Regions from separate parts of the Janthinobacterium sp. SUN211 genome, predicted to be linked through region 3. Evidence: predicted binding sites of a transcription regulator. Region 3 holds the regulator's gene; each other region holds the start of a gene.
The links. Region 3 encodes sigma-54, which starts transcription at its own class of promoters, with help from an activator protein. Its sites were predicted from a motif close to TGGCANGNAANCTGCTTT; they were not measured.

Region 1: the regulator sigma-54 is predicted to act here: its motif matches at 3,703-3,720, upstream of adh (aldehyde dehydrogenase).
Region 2: the regulator sigma-54 is predicted to act here: its motif matches at 4,032-4,049, upstream of O3301_RS12810 (PEP-CTERM sorting domain-containing protein).

What each region holds. Positions count from the first base shown of each region.
Region 1 covers NZ_JAPWIC010000013.1:9,165-14,963, reverse strand. The annotation lists gene O3301_RS28380 (PQQ-dependent methanol/ethanol family dehydrogenase) at 1-1,602, opposite strand, end outside; gene O3301_RS28375 (DUF779 domain-containing protein) at 1,652-2,041, opposite strand; gene adh (aldehyde dehydrogenase) at 2,097-3,617, opposite strand; gene O3301_RS28365 (beta-propeller fold lactonase family protein) at 3,962-4,918, opposite strand; gene O3301_RS28360 (TonB-dependent receptor) at 5,123-5,799, shown strand, end outside.
Region 2 covers NZ_JAPWIC010000003.1:345,143-350,941, forward strand. The annotation lists gene O3301_RS12795 (type II secretion system F family protein) at 1-740, shown strand, start outside; gene O3301_RS12800 (type II secretion system F family protein) at 860-1,798, shown strand; gene O3301_RS12805 (LytR C-terminal domain-containing protein) at 1,810-2,886, shown strand; gene O3301_RS12810 (PEP-CTERM sorting domain-containing protein) at 2,940-3,944, opposite strand; gene O3301_RS12815 (hypothetical protein) at 4,156-4,530, opposite strand; gene O3301_RS12820 (hypothetical protein) at 4,693-5,004, shown strand; gene O3301_RS12825 (dodecin) at 5,045-5,251, opposite strand; tRNA gene O3301_RS12830 (tRNA-Thr) at 5,471-5,546, opposite strand; gene O3301_RS12835 (ClpXP protease specificity-enhancing factor) at 5,573-5,799, opposite strand, start outside.
Region 3 covers NZ_JAPWIC010000003.1:588,304-594,102, reverse strand. The annotation lists gene rapZ (RNase adapter RapZ) at 28-891, shown strand; gene O3301_RS13930 (enoyl-CoA hydratase/isomerase family protein) at 892-1,977, opposite strand; gene hpf (ribosome hibernation-promoting factor, HPF/YfiA family) at 2,106-2,468, opposite strand; gene O3301_RS13920 (RNA polymerase factor sigma-54) at 2,538-4,016, opposite strand; gene lptB (LPS export ABC transporter ATP-binding protein) at 4,021-4,776, opposite strand; gene lptA (lipopolysaccharide transport periplasmic protein LptA) at 4,776-5,357, opposite strand; gene lptC (LPS export ABC transporter periplasmic protein LptC) at 5,383-5,799, opposite strand, start outside.

The DNA.
Region 1 (5,799 bases), on a different contig from region 3:
ATCCTGCCAGGTGACGGGCGGCGCCACGACGCCAGAGCCCGTCTGGAATTTCCACAATTCCTTGCCCGTCTTCGCGTCGACGGCTTTCAGGAAGCCTTCCGGCGTGCCGTAGAACACCAGGTTGCCGGCCGTACTCATCACGCCACCCCACAGCGGCGCGTTGTTCTTGATTTCCCAGACGATCTTGCCCGTCTTCGGATCGACGGCGCGCATGGCGCCGATGTAGTCGTCAAACAGGGGCTTGATGGTGAAACCCGCGCCGAGGAAGGCGCCGCCCTTCTTGTAGCTGATCGGCTCGTTCCAGATATCCATGCCCCATTCATTCGCGGGAACGTAGAACAGCTTGGTTTGCGGCGAGTACGCCATCGGCATCTGGTTTTTGGCGCCAAGGAAAGCGGGCGCGGCAAACACGGTCGTGCCCTTCTTGCCTTCCTCTCCCTTGGTCGGGTCGCCAGGGCGGCCGGCGGCAATGAAATTCGGCCGGCCCGTCTTCAGGTCGATGCTGCTGGCCCAGGTGATTTTCTTCACGAATGGAAAGGCGTTCTGCAGCTTGCCCGTGTTGGCGTCGATCACATAGAAGAAACCGTTGCGGTCGGCCTTGCCGCCGTAGCGCTTGCCATCCATGTCGAAGGTGACGAACTCGTTGGCGCCGTCGAAATCCCAGGCATCGTTCGGCGTATTCTGATACGCCCACTTGATCTGCCCCGTTTTCACGTCCAGCGCCACGGTGGATGACGAGTACAGGTTGTCGCCGGGACGCAAATGGCTGTTCCACGGCGCCGGGTTGCCCGTGCCGAAATAGGCGAGCTTGGTTTGCGGATCGTAGGTGCCGCCCATCCAGGTCGAGGCGCCGCCCGTTTTCCACAGGTCGCCCGGCCACGTCTTGTTCGCCGTGCCGGACAGGCCGTTGTCGATGGCCTTGCCATCCTTGTCGTAGCGGTGGCCCATATGGCCTTCCACCGTCGGACGGCTCCACACGAGGTCGCCCGTCATCGGATTGCGCGCTTCGACCCGGCCGACGATGCCAAATTCCCCGCCCGACACGCCCGTCAGCAGCAAGCCTTCGGCGATCAGCGGCGCGGCCGTCATCGAGTAGCCGGCCGCGTAATCGTCCACTTTTTCCTTCCAGACGATCTTGCCCGTATTCTGGTCCAGCGCCACCAGGTAGGCGTCCAGGGTACCGAAGATCACCAGATTGCCATACAGGGCCGCGCCGCGGTTGACCACGTCGCAGCACGGCATGATGCCGTCCGGCAAGCGATGCTCATATTTCCACAGCTTGGCGCCCGTTTTCAAGTCGACGGCAAAGATGCGCGAATAAGATGCCGTGACGAACATCTTGCCGTTGTGAATCAGCGGCTGCGATTCCTGGCCCCGCTGTTTTTCGCCGCCGAACGAAAACGACCACGCCGGCACCAGCTTGGCCACGGTCTTGTCATTGATCTGCGTCAATGGCGAATAGCGCTGGCCTTGCGTACCCATGCCAAAGGACAGGACGCTGGCCGGATTCTTTGCCGTGCTGTCGAGCATGGCATTGGTGACATTGCCCACGTCGGCCGCCTGGGCCAGCGATGCCAAACCCAAACCGATGAGTATCCCCATGATTTTTTTCTGCACAATCATCTCCCTCTGTTTTATTAGTATGTGTGTATCAAGTCTTGCGGTGCTCATGCGGCTGGGCATGCAACAGCGCGCACTCTTCATCGGTGAACAGGCGCGAGCGCGTCAAAAAGCGCTTGCCCGTGCCGTTGTCGAGTGAAAACATGCCGCCATTGCCATCGACCACATCAATAATCAACTGGGTATGCTCCCAGTACTCGAATTGCTCGAGTCCCATGTAGAACGGTGTGCCATTCAAATTGCCGAGATAAATGTCGGTGTCGCTGACATCGAACTCGCCCAGCGCGTAGCACATGGGCGCACTGCCGTCGCAGCAGCCGCCCGACTGGAAAAACATCAGCGGGCCGTGACGCTGGCGCAACTTGTCCATCATTTCCAGCGCCGCATCGGTGGCGACCACCCGGGCAATTGCTGCACTCATGGCATCCCTTTCTGCGCGCCGCGCCCGGACAGCAAGCGCGGCGCCTGTTGCCGGTTTAGAAGAAGCCCAGCGCTTTCGGGCTATAGCTCACCAGCAAGTTCTTCGTTTGCTGGTAATGGTCGAGCATCATCTTGTGGTTTTCGCGGCCGATACCCGATTGCTTGTAGCCGCCGAACGCGGCATGGGCCGGATACAGGTGGTAGCAATTGGTCCACACGCGGCCCGCCTGGATGGCACGTCCCATGCGGAAGGCACGGGAACCGTCGCGCGTCCACAGGCCGGCGCCCAGGCCGTACAAGGTATCGTTGGCAATCGCCAGCGCGTCGGCCTCATCCTTGAAGGTGGTCACGGACACGACCGGTCCGAAGATCTCTTCCTGGAAGATGCGCATCTTGTTATTGCCCTTGAACACGGTCGGACGCACGTAATAGCCGCCTTCCAGGTCGCCCGCCTGCGTGTTGCGCTCGCCGCCGGCCAGCACTTCCGCGCCTTCCTGGCGGCCGATGTCGAGGTAGGACAGGATTTTCTCCAGCTGCTCCTGCGACGCCTGGGCGCCGATCATGGTGGCGGAGTCGAGCGGATTGCCCTGCTTGATGGCGGCCACGCGCTTCAAGGCCCGTTCGATGAATTTTTCGTAGATCGACTCCTGGATCAGTACGCGCGACGGGCAGGTGCACACTTCGCCTTGATTCAGCGCAAACATCGCAAAACCTTCCAGGCACTTGTCGAAATAATCATCATCCGCATCCATCACGTCTTCAAAGAAGATGTTCGGCGACTTGCCGCCCAGTTCCAGCGTGACGGGAATCAGGTTTTGCGCCGCATAGCCCATGATCAGACGGCCCGTGCCCGTTTCGCCCGTAAAGGCGATCTTGGCGATGCGCTTGCTCGACGCCAGCGGCTTGCCCGCTTCCAGGCCGAAACCGTTGATGATGTTCAGCACGCCCGGCGGCAGCAGGTCGCCGATCAGCTCGATCAACACCATGATGGAAGCCGGGGTTTGCTCGGCCGGTTTCAAGACAACGCAATTGCCTGCCGCCAGGGCTGGCGCCAGTTTCCACACGGCCATCAGGATCGGGAAATTCCACGGGATGATCTGGCCCACGACGCCCAGCGGCTCATGGTAATGGTAGGCATAGGTTTCCGCATCGATTTGCGCGACGGAACCTTCCTGGGCGCGGATGCAGCCGGCGAAGTAACGGAAATGGTCGATGGCCAGCGGAATGTCGGCATTCATCGTTTCGCGGATCGGCTTGCCGTTGTCGATGGTTTCCGCCGTGGCGATCAGGCTCAGGTTCTGTTCGATGCGGTCGGCGATGCGGTTCAGGATATTGGCGCGCTCGGCAGGCGAAGTCTTGCCCCAGGCATCCTTGGCGGCGTGCGCGGCGTCCAGCGCCAGCTCGACGTCTTCCGTCGTGGAACGGGCGATTTCGCAAAACGGCAAGCCCGTGATCGGCGTGATGTTAGGAAAGTATTCACCTTTTACTGGTGCAACGAATTTGCCGCCGATGTAATTGTCATAGCGTTGTTTGAAGGGATTGGCTACGCCCAGTTTGCTGATGTCTGCGAGATTCATGTCGTCCTCTATCGGGTTAATTAGAATGGAAATACTTAATTAAAATCAAACGTCCTGGTACAGATGGGGTGAGTACACGGAGTCTTCCGCAAATGCCGTGCCAGCTCGCCGTCCCACTACAAACTTAGCCGGTTTTACCCTCGTTACAAGGGCGTGGCGTCAATCCCGGCCCGCTTTTCAGCGCATGCCCCGGACTTGGGTGGGGGCGTGGCTCTGTTTGCGTTTTGAACAAGGTGGCAGCATCCTGTTCCAATCCGGGCCAGCCCTGCTGTGCCGCCACGCCGCCGCTGCACAATGGAACAGGTGTACCAGACTGGAACACCTGCGCCTGTGCCATGAAGGAATCAACGAATCACCACGCCCCATGGCAATTCACCCACGGCAATATCGGCCACCTTGCGCGCGCTGGCCGTGTCGATGACGGATACGCTGTTCGAGCGGCCATTGGCCACGTACAGCTTGGCGCCGTCCGGCGTGATGGCCATGTTCCACGGGCGCTTGCCGACGCCAATCGTGGCCGTGACCTGATTGCTGGCCGTGTCGATCACCATCACCGTACCGTCGATGCCGTTCGAGACATACACTTGCTTGCCGCCGGGATGGACGGCGATGCCATTGGCATTCTTGCCCGCTGGAATGGTGGCAATCGCCTTGCGCGCGGCCATGTCGATCACGTAGACGGCATTGACCAGTTCGCACGCCACGTAGGCGCGGCCCGAGTCCGGGCTGAAACCGATGCCGCGCGGACGCAGCCCCACGGCGATGGAAGCGACCTGGCGGCGTTGCGCCACATCAATGACATCGACTTGCTCCGCCTCTTCCGCGCTGACCAGCAGCCAGCGCCCATCCGGGCTGAAGACGGCGTGTTCCGGATTGCGTCCCTGCACCTTGATATCGGCGAGCAAGGTACCTGTCTGGCCATCGAGCAAGGCCACGCTATTGTTTTCCTCGACGGCAACGGCCACGTGACTACCGTCTTGCGAGGCACTGACGCCTTCGGGCGACTTGCCCAGCGCCACCGTGCGCACGGGCGCGCCGCCAGCGTTGTCGATCAGCAGCAAAGCGCTGCTGGCGGCGTCCGTGACAAACAATTGCCGCCCAGTGGGGTCGGCGGCGATGCCGCGCGGACGCTTGCCTGCGGCGATCTGGCGCACCACCTGGTCGGTCGCCGTGTCGATCACGCTCAAGGTGCCCGACTTTTCGTTGGGAACATAGGCAAATGGAGCGGCCTGGACAGCGGTGCTGGCGAGCGCCGGCAGCAGCCAGCACACCTGGCGCAAGCGCGAGAAGAAGTTGGGCATAATCACCTTTTCAATGGCAAAACGAGGGAAAAGCGCGCCGCATCGGCGCCTCTGACAATTACCGTATGCAAACGCCGTGCCACTGACACGCGTATAATTTCAGCCCACCAATGGAGACATGGCAGGCATATTGCTTGATACACCTACGCAGACCTGTACCGCGCACGCGATCAAGCAGGCTTTTATTCACATTGGAGAATCCGCATGCAGCATCGTTTCCGCCTGAACACCATCGCCAGCCTGTTTGTCGCCGGCAGCGCCACCCTCGCCCCCCATGTCTTTGCCGCCGAGGCAGCTGACCCGGCCAACGGGCAACTCATGGATACGGTGGTCGTCAGCGGCAGCCGCATCGCCCACCCCAGCCAGGAAGTGCCGGCGTCCATCGACGTGGTCGACAGCGCCCGCATCCAGGATGGCCAAATCCGCGTCAACGCGTCGGAAGCGCTGGCCGCCGTGCCGGGCCTGGTCGTGCAAAACCGCCAGAACTACGCGCAAGACTTGCAAATCTCGTCGCGCGGCTTCGGCGCCCGCTCGGCCTTCGGCGTGCGCGGCGTCAAGCTGATCAGCGATGGCATTCCCGCCAGCATGCCCGACGGCCAGGGCCAGGCCGCCACCTTCAACCTCGATACGGCCGAGCGCATCGAAGTGCTGCGCGGACCGTTTTCTGCCATCTACGGCAACCATTCGGGCGGCGTGATCCAGCTGTTTTCCAAGGATGGACAAAATCCCCCGTCCGTCGAATTGAACGTGACGGGCGGCAGCTACGGCACCAGCAAGGTAGACTTGACGGCGCAGGGTCAGGCGGGCGGCATCGGCTACGTGCTCGACGGCTCGCGCTTCCGCACGGACGGCTTCCGCGACCACAGCGCCGCCACGCGCGA
Region 2 (5,799 bases), 240 kb from region 3:
CGGCAAAGCTCGACCACCTGCTGCTGCAATCGGGCTTGTCCTGGTCGGTGGCGCAGTTCCTGGGCGGCGCGGGCGGCTTGCTGCTGCTGGCACTGCTGTGGCTGGCCATCTGGCCCATGCCGCTGCCGGGCGCCTTGCTGCTGCTGGGCGTGGCGGGCGGCGGGCCGTGCATGGCCGTGCTGCGCGCGCGCGCGGCGCGGCTGAAAAAGATCGAGGCGCAATTGCCGGAAGCGGCCGATTTCCTGGCCCGCGCGCTGCGCGCCGGGCACTCGTTTTCGAACGTGCTGCAGATGGTGGGCGATGAACTCAATGAGCCGATCAGCGGCGAATTCAAGATGGCGCACGAAGAGATCAATTACGGCGTGCCGATGAACGAGGCGCTGCAAAACCTGGCCGCGCGCATTCCGCTGACGGACTTGCGCTACCTCGTCATCGCCGTGCTGGTGCAGCGCGAATCGGGCGGCAATCTGGCCGAAGTGCTGGTCAGCATCGCGCGCATCATCCGCGCCCGTCTGAAGCTGCTGGGGCAGGTGCGCGTGCTGTCGGCCGAGGGGCGCATGTCGGCCTGGGTGCTGGGGCTGATGCCGGTGGTGATGATCGGCGTGATGGCGCTGGTCAACCCGCAATACATCAGCCTGCTGTGGACGGATCCCAGCGGCATCAAGCTGCTGTGGTACGCGGCCGGCATGGTGGCGCTGGGCGTCGTGTGGATGCGCAACGTCATCCGCATCCGCATCTAAGAGATCGCCTGAAAAAAAGTCCATGGCGTTGTTGCATCGCCTTGTCGTACTGTCGTACTGCCTTCGGCGACACGCCTAGCCCTGAACGTTTTGTCAGTCGATCAATCGGAGGAAATGCCATGACTGGCCCGCAACTGCTGTTCCTGTTGATCGTCTTCGCCGTGGTGGTGGCGCTGGCCCTGCTGGCGTGGCTGATCTTCTTTCCCGGCGCCTTGCGCCAGCGCCTGTTCGGTGCCATGGCGCCGGCGGCCAGCGAGGCGGTGGCCGATACTGGCTGGGTGGAGCGCGTGGCGCGCGTGGCGCAGCCGTTCAGCAAGCTGTCGCTGCCGGAAGAGGGCTGGGAGCGCTCGCCGCTGCGCACGCGCTTCATGAACGCGGGCTGGCGCCAGGCCAGCGCGCCGGCCCTGTACTTTGCGGCAAAGACCGTGCTGGCCCTGCTGTTTCCCACCGTACTGGGGCTGTATGCGGCCAGCGCCATGGCGGCGCAGCTGCGCAGCGTGCTATTGCTGCTGCTGTGCGTCAGCGCCACCGTCGGCTATTACCTGCCCAACCTGGTGCTGGCCAGCACGGCCAAGCGGCGCCAGCGCGACATCTTTGAAAACATCCCCGACGCGCTCGACTTGCTGACCGTGTGCGTGGAAGCGGGCCTGAGCCTGGAGCGCGCGCTAGTGAAGGTGTCGGGCGAAATCCACATCAAAAGCGTGGTGCTGGCGCAGGAATTGCAACTGGTGCTGATGGAAATGCGCGCCGGCTTTTCCAAGGAAAAGGCGCTGCGCAACCTGGCCTTGCGCAGCGGCGTGGAAGATGTCGACACCCTCGTCGCCATGCTGATCCAGTCGGAACGCTTCGGCACCAGCATGGGCGACTCGCTGCGCGTGCACTCGGAAAATCTGCGTGGCAAGCGCAGCCTGCTGGCCGAGGAGGCTGCCGCGAAGATCGCCTTGAAACTGCTGTTCCCGCTGATCTTTTGCGTCTTTCCCACCCTCATGCTGGTACTCATGGGGCCGGCCGTGATCGAAGTCTATCGCGTGCTCGTGCCGGCCATGGCCAACCGCTGAAAGGAGCTACCATGCGCTTGACGATTTCCCGCCTGGCCACCGCCTGCGCCTGCCTGGGCTTGGCCGCCTGTACCACGCCGCCGGCCCACGCGCCGTTGCCGCAGTGGCCGGATGCCGATGCCGCCTATGCGGCGGGGCGCCAGCATTTCGAGCGGGGCGACCTGCCGGCCGCGCAAGCGGCCTATGCGCAAGCCTTGCGCGCCGCGCCGCGCCATGTGAATGCGCGCAACGGCCTGGCCGTGCTGCACGCGCAGCGGGGCGAGCACGATGCGGCGATCGCCCAGTGGCTGGCCCTGACGCAGGAAGCAGGTGCGCCGCAGCCGCAACAGGCGTATCTGTTCAGCAATCTCGGTCGCGCCTACTATTTGCGCGGGCGCGATGCGCAAGCGTTGACTGCGCTGGAGCAGGCGTGTCTGCTCGATCCGCTCAATGCGCTGGCCTGGCAGCACCTGGCGCAAGTGCTCGAACGGCTGGGACAGCACGCGCGCGCGGCCGTCATGCGGCGCCAGGCGCAGAGCCTGCAGGAACACGATTTACGGAGCGACATGGCCGTCTTGCGCAACGCGGCGCCGCCGCCGGGCGTGCCCGCGGCCGCGCCGCTGCCGGATGCGCCCGCCATGGCCCGCATCGAGATCACGCAAGGCGACGGCATGGCCCGCTTGCTGCGCGTGCCGGCCGCCGCGCGCAGCATGCCCGCTGTCACGGCCGGGCGGTCCATGCCGGCTCCTGCCGCGTCCCGCCCGCGCCTGGAAATTGTGAATGGCAACGGCGTGCCTGGCCTGGCCGCCGCCTTGGCGCGCAGCCTGGCCGGCGCTCCCGTGCAAGTGGTGCGCCTGGCCAATGAAACCGGCTTCCAGGTGGCGCGCACGCGCGTCGAGTACCGGCCCGCGCAGGAGCAGGCGGCGCGCCAGCTGGCGCGTCAGTTGGGGACGCAGGTGCAAACCCCAGTAGAAACCCAGGCCGGCGACTGCCCCGCCAGCGAGCTGCGCCTGGTACTGGGGCGCGACTTGAGCGATCCGGCCATGCTGCACCGCTATTATCTGCAGCAATTGCAGCTGGCGCGCCAGGCGCTGGCGCGGCTCGGTTAACACGTCTTGAGCGGCACAGAAAACGCGGCGCCTTGGCGGGCGCCGCGTGTTTTTCATGCTGTGGATGATTGCGGCTGGCGGCGGCGCGTAAAAGCCAGGGCCGCCAATCCCATGCCCAGCAGGAACAGCGTGCCCGGCTCCGGTACCGCAAGCGGCGGATCGATGACGACGATATCGGTGCGCGTGGACTTGGAAAAATTCAGGGTGTAACTGCCGGCCGGCAGGGCGAAATTCGAGGTCAGGGAAAACATCGCGAAGCCATTCGTGAAGGCGCGCCCCGTGGCGGGGTCGTTGGTGCCGGCCGTCATGTTCAGGCTGAACGGGTCGAGGCTGCCGGCGCCATGGTTGCCATTGATGTCGCTGCCATTATTGGCATCGCCATCGGGCGCGAACTGGAAGATCACGCCATCGGCGTTCGCGTGCGACAGGCAGCCGGCGGGGCTGGAACTGTTGCACGAGATATTGAAGATATCCATGATCGACACGTTCGACTTGTCGCCCATGGTCGTCACGCTGGTGCGCAGGTCGCGCCGTCCCATGAAGCTGAAGGTGATGAAGCCGGCGCTCGACAGGGTCAGGTTGACGGAGCCGGTCAGCGTGTCGCCGGCCGTGGCCGTGGCGGCGCCGATCGTGTTGCGCTGTGCTTCCGCCACGGCGCTCACGCTGGCGCCGCCATTGAGCATGTTGCCGAAGGCATGCGCATCGCCGCGGGCAAATTCCAGGGTGGAACTGGGGCTGGGGGCGTAGTGGTTTTGCGGCAAGCCGCTGCAGCCGCCGCCCGAGCACACTTGCGGCACGTCGGCGTTGGCGGCCGGGCCCGTATTGACGGCGCGCGGATTGACGGCCACGCCGCCTTCGAAAAAAGCGCTGTCGCTGGCATTGCGGTTGGCGCCGGCCAGCGACAGCGCGCCGGCGCTGGTGGTGATGCGGAAATTGTTCAACTCATTGACGGCCAGGCCGTACGCGCCGGCCTGTGCCTGGCCGCTGGCCAGCAGGCTCGCCGCCGCCAGTGCGCCCAGCCAGCCCAGGGTCTTGCTTCGTGTGTGATCAACGTTCATCGCAGCCTCTTGTCGTGGTCAGTCTCGGAAAATCCGGGGGACAAAGAATCCAGAATGACTTGCCTGGATTCATCTCGTAGACAGGGATAAGCAGCTTGCGTGCCACACAAAAATATCACAAGAAATCAAGTGCTTGCACAAAGCGGACTGAGCTGGATGAAGTGAAGTGTAAGAAAGGCCGACGCCGCTTGGCGGGCGCCGTCGGCCAGCCTCAGGTGCCCCGGTGATAGCCCAGGTGGCCGCCCGAATTGCGTGCGCAGCCGCAACCGATGCGCGCCACTTCCTCGCCTTCCGTCAATTTCCAGTTGGTAATCGTCGTGTGATTCCAGTCGATGTCGCTTTTCTTGACAGGTTTGACCGTCAAGATGCGTGCTTCCGCATCCGTGTATTCCATCAGCTCTTCGTCGTCGGCGATGTCGAAATGGCGGTGGATCAGGGAAATGCCGAAGCGGTCGAGCGCGCCGTAGCGTTGCAGCACGTCGCGCAGCTCGCGAAAGCAGGCGAGATCGTCGGGCAGCAGCGGATTGACGGCGGAAATATCGGCGACGGGTTGCCATTGCATGGCGTGGATGTTCAGGCTGTGCATGATAGGCTCCTGTGCCCCATGATGATAGGCCCAGGCTGCCGGAGGGGCGCCGGCACGCCTGGCGAAATGCCCATCGTGGACGCAACGCCGCTGCGGCGCTTGCGCCGTATCAAAGGTGCGGCACATCGCCTCTCGTCCGATCATTGCCCGGTAAAATAGGCCATGGCAAACAAAACCCCCACCTTCCCCGGCGCGCGCACGGGCCGCGGCCAGGTCCTGGCCGTGCTGCTGTCGAACCGCGACCAGTCCGGCGCCGAACCCCTGCAAGGCCGCGTCTCGCTGGCCGCCATCGTCAAGGCCTTGAAACGCAAATATCACTGGCCGATCGAAACGCACAGTTTTCCAGCCAACACGCAGGATGGCCGCGCCAGCTGGGCGACCGTCTACAGCTTGCCGGACAAGGTCATCGAGACCGCGCTGGAGGCCGGCGGCCGTGAGTGGCTGGAGAGCCGGGTAGCGGCCGGGCGGCGCTGAGCGCACCGCTCGCTTTACTCGATCCCTTTACTCGATCCCCTTATTCGAGCCGGAAGCCGACCTTGAGCGTGACCTGGAAGTGCGCCACCTTGCCATCGACGATATGGCCGCGCGAATCGGTCACATCATACCAGTCCATGTGCTTGACCGTCAGCGCTGCCTTGGCAATGGCATCGCGTATCGCCTGATCGCTGCTCTCGGTCGACGTGCCGACCAGTTCGATCAGCTTGTAAGTATGTGCGGACATGATATTTCCCCAGGTAGGCAAGCCAGACATCGGGAGCCTGCTTTGCGCAAGCACGTGCTCATCTTGCGCCTAAATGTGCCGGACGTCATGGCGCGGTGCAGCAATGCGTCAGCCTGGATGACGATGCGTGCCAGTGTTCCGGATGGCTTCCGCAGGCGTGGGAAAAGAAAAAAGGGCTACCAGCCGAAGCGGGTAACCCTTTGATTTACTGCCGAATTCTGGTGCCGACTGCCGGTTTCGAACTGGCCACCTGATGATTACAAATCAACTGCTCTACCAAATGAGCTAAGTCGGCAAAAACTGCGCGTTGCGAATTATACGCTATTTAATGCGTGTCAGGGTCGGACGGCCGCCTTTTTTTGGTGGCTCGTCGTCGCCGGGCGTGGCGCTGTCGCGTTGTTCGGGGGAGCTGGTCGGCACGGACGACAGGGTGGGACCGCTGGCGGCGGGGGCGAGCACGGGCGGCGGGACGTCGGCGGAGGCCGGGCTGTCCGTCGGTTGCGCGTCCGGATCATCGTTGCCCAGCACGGGCTCGAAGGCCATGCCCT
Region 3 (5,799 bases):
CGCCGGTCTTTATTGTATGATCGGGTTATGCATATCGTCCTTATCACCGGAATATCCGGCTCCGGTAAATCCGTCGCGCTCAATGTGCTGGAAGATACCGGTTACTATTGTGTCGACAACCTGCCACCGGCCTTGCTGCCCAGCCTGGTGCAGACCCTGCTCGACGAAGGTACACCGCAACTGGCCGTCGCCGTCGATGCGCGCAGCGCCGAGTCGCTGACCAGCCTGCCGCACAATGTGGCCCTGCTGCGCGACCAGGGGCACGATGTCAAGGTCATGTTCTTGACAGCCACCACGCATTCGCTGGTGGCACGCTTCTCGGAAACACGGCGCAGCCATCCGCTGTCGCACGAATTGCGTCCGAACCAGAATCCAGCCAGCCGCCGCACCCTGATCGAATGCATCTCGGAAGAACGGGAACGCCTGTCGGCCATCGAACAGCTGGGCCATGTGATCGACACGTCGGAACTGAGCGCCAACAAGCTGCGTGCCTGGATCAAGGATATCGTCGCCTCCGAACGCGCGCCGCTGACCCTGTTCTTCGAATCGTTCGCCTTCAAGCTGGGCGTGCCGCTGGATGCCGATTTCGTCTTCGACGTGCGGGCCTTGCCGAATCCCTATTACGACCTGGCCTTGCGCCCCCTCGACGGCCGCGACGCGCCCGTGATCGCCTTCCTCGACGCGCAGCCCAGCGCGCTGGAACTGCTGGCCGACATCCGCGCCTTCATCGAGAAATGGTTGCCGTCATTCAAGTCCGACAACCGCAGCTACCTGACGGTAGCCCTCGGCTGCACGGGCGGCCAGCACCGCTCCGTGTACATGGCGGAGCGGCTGGCGCAATATTTCGGCCCCAACGAGCGCGTGGTTCTACGCCACCGCGAGCGCAGCTAGTTAATCGAGGTGGCGCAGCGGATGCGCCGCGGCCGGCCAGACGGGGGCAAAGAAGCGCGCCACCATGGCTGCATCGACTTCGTCCAGGCTGGCGGGATTCCAGCGGGGCGCATTGTCCTTGTCGACCACCAGCGCGCGCACGCCCTCGAGCACTTCGCCATGTTCGAAATTGTGGCGCACGACTGTGCGCTCCAGGCGCAGGCAATCGGCCACGCCCAGGTGGGCGCCCCGCTGCAGCAATTCCAGGGTCACCGACATCATCAAGGGCGAACGCAGGCGCATGGCCGCCAGCGCCTTGGCGGCGAACGCGCTGTCGTCCTGCGCCAGCGAGGCCATGATGGCCGCCGCCGAACCCGCACTGAAATGGCGGTCCAGCGCTGCGCGCGCCGTGGCCAGGGGAGAAACGCCTGCCTCGGCCTGGAATGGTGCCGCCAGCGCCTTGATGGCCACAGGCAAAGCCTCGCCCGGCGTCGATTCAAACAGGTCCAGCAGCGCCCCCATCTGCGCTTCGGGCAGGTAGACATCGGCCAGGCCCGTATACAGGGCGTCGGCCGCGTTGATCGTCAAGCCCGTCAAACCCAGGTACAGGCCCAGCTGGCCGGCCAGGCGGGACAGGAAATAGCTGCCGCCCACGTCCGGGAACAGGCCGATATTGACTTCCGGCATGGCCATGCGCGTGCGGCCCGTCACGATGCGCAAGCGGTTGCCTGGCCCGGCTTGCGCCACACCCATGCCGCCGCCCATCACCACGCCATCCATCACGGCGATATACGGTTTCGGGTAGAAATGAATTAAATGATTTAAAGCATATTCTTCCGTAAAGAAATCTTCCAGCAGGGCGCTGCCGCCTTGCGGCGTGGCCAGACCCGCATCGTAAAAGAAACGGATGTCGCCACCGGCGCACAGGGCTTTGTCGCTGCTGGAGCGGATCACGACGGCGTCCACCTGCGGATCGTCGCGCCAGGCCAGCAGGGCCGCGCTCAGGGCGCGCACCATCTCCAGCGACAGGGAATTCAAGGCTTTCGGACGGTCGAGCACGATGTGCCCGGTGCGGTTGCGGATGGAAGTCTGGACGAAGTCGCTCATGGCAGGCAGGAAAGAAGTGGAAGTGCGAATATTCTAATGCCTGCGCGGGGAACATTGCGTTCCGCTGGGCGCAAAAAAGGGCGCAATGTGCGCCCTTAGTTGATCACAACTGCTGGAAGCGGGTGGCCTTAGACGGCGACGACGGCTTCTTCCTCGGAGTTGTCTGGCAGATGCTTGATCGCCTCTTTACCGTGCCCTTGCACTTTGGTTTTGTATTTCATCACTTGCCTATCGAGCTTGTCGATCAGGGTATCGATCGCGGCGTACAGGTCGTGCGCCAAGCTTTCCACATAGACAGTCTTGCCGCTCAAACGCAGGTTGACTTCAGCCTTTTGACGTTTTTCTTTCTCTTTGAGGTTATCCACGGTCAGAATCACGGCGATATCGATGACTTGATCGAAATGACGTTTCACGCGCTCCAGCTTCGTTTGTACGTATTCACGGATGGCTGGTGTCACTTCGAGATGATGTCCGCTGATGGTGAGATTCATACACACTCCTAAAGATGATCGGGTTCGTGCGGTCCATCCTATCCGGCCCGCAGAGGAACCGAAAAAAACTTACAAACACTTACGCAGGCTCACTGGCGGAATTTTTAATGCTTCCCGGTATTTGGCAACAGTACGTCGCGCAATCACCATGCCTTGTTCCCCCAGCATGTCCGCAATCTTACTGTCGGATAAAGGATTTTTAGGGTCTTCTGCTCCTGTCAGTTGCACGATCAATGCCCGTATCGCCGTCGATGACGCTTCGCCCCCCGCTTCGGTGGCGACGTGGCTACCAAAGAAATATTTCAACTCGAACATGCCGTGCGGGGTCAGCATGTACTTTTGAGTTGTTACCCGCGAGATAGTACTCTCGTGTAAACCCAGTGTATCAGCTATTTCACGGAGCACAAGGGGGCGCATGGCAACGGCCCCATGCGAGAAAAAGTTCTTTTGTCTTTCTACTATCGCCTGCGCCACACGCAGGATCGTGTCGAAGCGCTGGCGCATATTCTTGATCAGCCACTTGGCTTCCTGCAACTGTGCGCCCATGGCGCCCTCCCCCTTGCCTTGCTTGAGCAAGTTGGCGTACATGGCGTTGACGCGCAGGCGCGGCATGACGTCGTTGTTCAGGGTGACTTGCCAGCCATTGCGCGCGCGCTTGACGACGACGTCGGGCACCACGTAATCGGAGACGTCCGAGGCGAACACGGCGCCCGGATGCGGATTGCACTGGCGAATCACCGTCTGCGCTTCGCGCAAGTCTTCATCGTCGCAATCGAGGGCTTTTTTCAGCTTGTTGAAATCGCGCTGGGCAAACCAGGCCAGGTGCTTTTCCACGATCACGAGGGCCATACGCCGCGTCACCATGGCGATGTGCGGCAAGCGCTTGATTTGCAGGGCCAGGCATTCGGACGCATTGCGCGCGCCCACGCCCGGCGGATCGAAACTTTGCAGCAGCGACAAGGCCGTGCGCATCTCGTCGGCGTCGATTTCCAGCTCTTCCGGCAGGCGCGCCAGGATGTCGTCGAGCGACTCTTCCAGGTAGCCATTGTCGTCCAGCGCGTCGATGATCAGTTCGACCAGTGCGCGGTCGCGCAATTCGAGCACCGTCACGCGCATCTGCTCCATCAAGTGTTCGCGCAGGGTGCAGTGATGGGCCTCCAATTGCGGACGCGAATCTTCGTCGTCGGGCGCCTTGCCCCGGCTCGCCTCGCTCCAGTCGCTGTCGCCGCCATCCGCGGCGACCGGGCTGTCGCCCCCCTCGCCGTCAAACGCTTCCGCTTCGGCCGGCGCTGCGGGCGCCTCCTGGCCTGGCGGCTGGGGCGGCGCTTCGGCCGGCGCGGCCGTGGAACTCAAGGCCCCGTCGGACAGCAGGCGCAGCGAGCGGTCGAGCGGATCATCGAGGCGTTCGAGCAAAGGATTGTCCGTCAGCAATTGCTCTAATTCCTGGTGCAATTCCAGGGTAGACAATTGCAACAGGCGTATCGATTGCTGCAACTGCGGCGTCAGTGCCAGGTGCTGCGAAGTGCGCAGCTGCAATGATTGTTTCATTGGCTTACATGCGGAAGTGTTCGCCCAGATAGACCCGGCGTACCGACTCGTTCGCGATGATGTCGTCGGGGCGTCCCGACGCCAGCACCGAGCCCTGGTTGATGATGTAGGCACGGTCGCAAATACCCAGCGTCTCGCGCACATTATGATCGGTAATCAGCACGCCGATATTGCGCTCCTTCAAGAAACGCACGATGCGCTGGATCTCGATCACGGCGATCGGATCGACGCCGGCGAACGGCTCGTCGAGCAGCACGAAACGGGGATCGGTGGCCAGCGCGCGGGCGATTTCCACGCGGCGGCGTTCGCCACCGGACAGGGACAGCGCCTGGTTCTCGCGCAGCTTTTCAATCTGCAGGTCGGCCAGCAATTTATCCAGCCGTTCCTCGATCTCGGCCTTCGTCAGCGGACGGCCTTCGACGGTCTGGATTTCCAGCACGGCGCGGATATTGTCTTCCACCGTCAGCTTGCGGAAGACGGACGCTTCCTGCGGCAGGTAGGACAGGCCCATCTGTGCGCGGCGGTGGATCGGCAGGCTGGAGATATCCACGCCGCTGATATCGATGCTGCCGCCATCGGACGGCACCAGGCCGACGATCATGTAGAACGAGGTGGTCTTGCCGGCGCCGTTCGGGCCCAGCAAGCCCACCACTTCGCCGCATTCGACTTGCAGCGAGACATCATGCACGACTTGCCGCTTGCCATAGGTTTTTTGCAGCCCGCGAACGATCAGGGTGCTGCCGCAACGTGTATTTTCCATTATTTCTTTCCTGGCGCGGGCGTGGCCGGCGCTTTCTCCGCTGCCGGCGCCTTGGTCTTCGGCTGGATCACCATGCGCACGCTGCCGCCATCGGCGGTGCTGGTGCCGCTGTTGGAATTTTCCATCGCAAATTCTTCCTTGCGGCTGTCATACGAGATGAAGGCGCCGTTGGCCACATCGGTGACTTTCGCCCCTTCCAGGCGCGTCAGCTTGGCTCTGGAAAACAGTTTCACCACTTCCGTCTTGTTGTCGTATTCCACGCGCTCCGCTTCGCCTTCGACCCACAGGTCGCCCGCGCCATCGCGCTTCTGGCGGAAGGTCGCGAGCTTGCCGGGATCGGCCCAGAAGGTGATGAACTGGTAGCCTTGCGGGTCTTCCGTGATCAGGGCCCGGCCCGCCTTCATGGTCAGGGTACCCTTGACCAGCACGACGTCACCCGTCAGGGTGCGCACCTGCTTGATGTCATCGACGTGGCCGCTGCGTGCCGTGATGACGGCTTCCTTCTCGGAATCGGCCTTCTCGGCATGCGCCACGCCCATGATGGCCAGCGAAAATACGGTCAACAGCAAGATGTTCTTCATAATATGGTTTCCTTGTTTCATTCTGTCATTTTGCCGCCGCGGCCGGGCGCGGTTTCGGCGGGAGGACCATGCGCAGCGCATTCTGCACTTCCACCACGCCGGTGGCGTTATTCGCCTTCATGCCGACGCCATTGATGCGCGAGGCGCCCGTCAGGATATCGACAGGCACATCCGTTTCCATTCTTTCCTCGTCCGGAAACACCGTCAGCGCTTCCGTCTTGACCGTCAGGTTCTGCGCCTTCGGACTGGCCACGCGGTCGATCACGACCTTGCGGTGCAGTTGCAGCCGGGTATTATCCTGGTCGATATGCGCCAGTTCCGCATTCATGTTCATCGGCGGCATGCCTGGCGTGAGCTTGCGCACGAAGGGCTGGTCGATATCGGACGAGTCGTCCAGCGGATAATGCGTGAGCTTGGTGCCCGACACGATATAGCTGGGTTT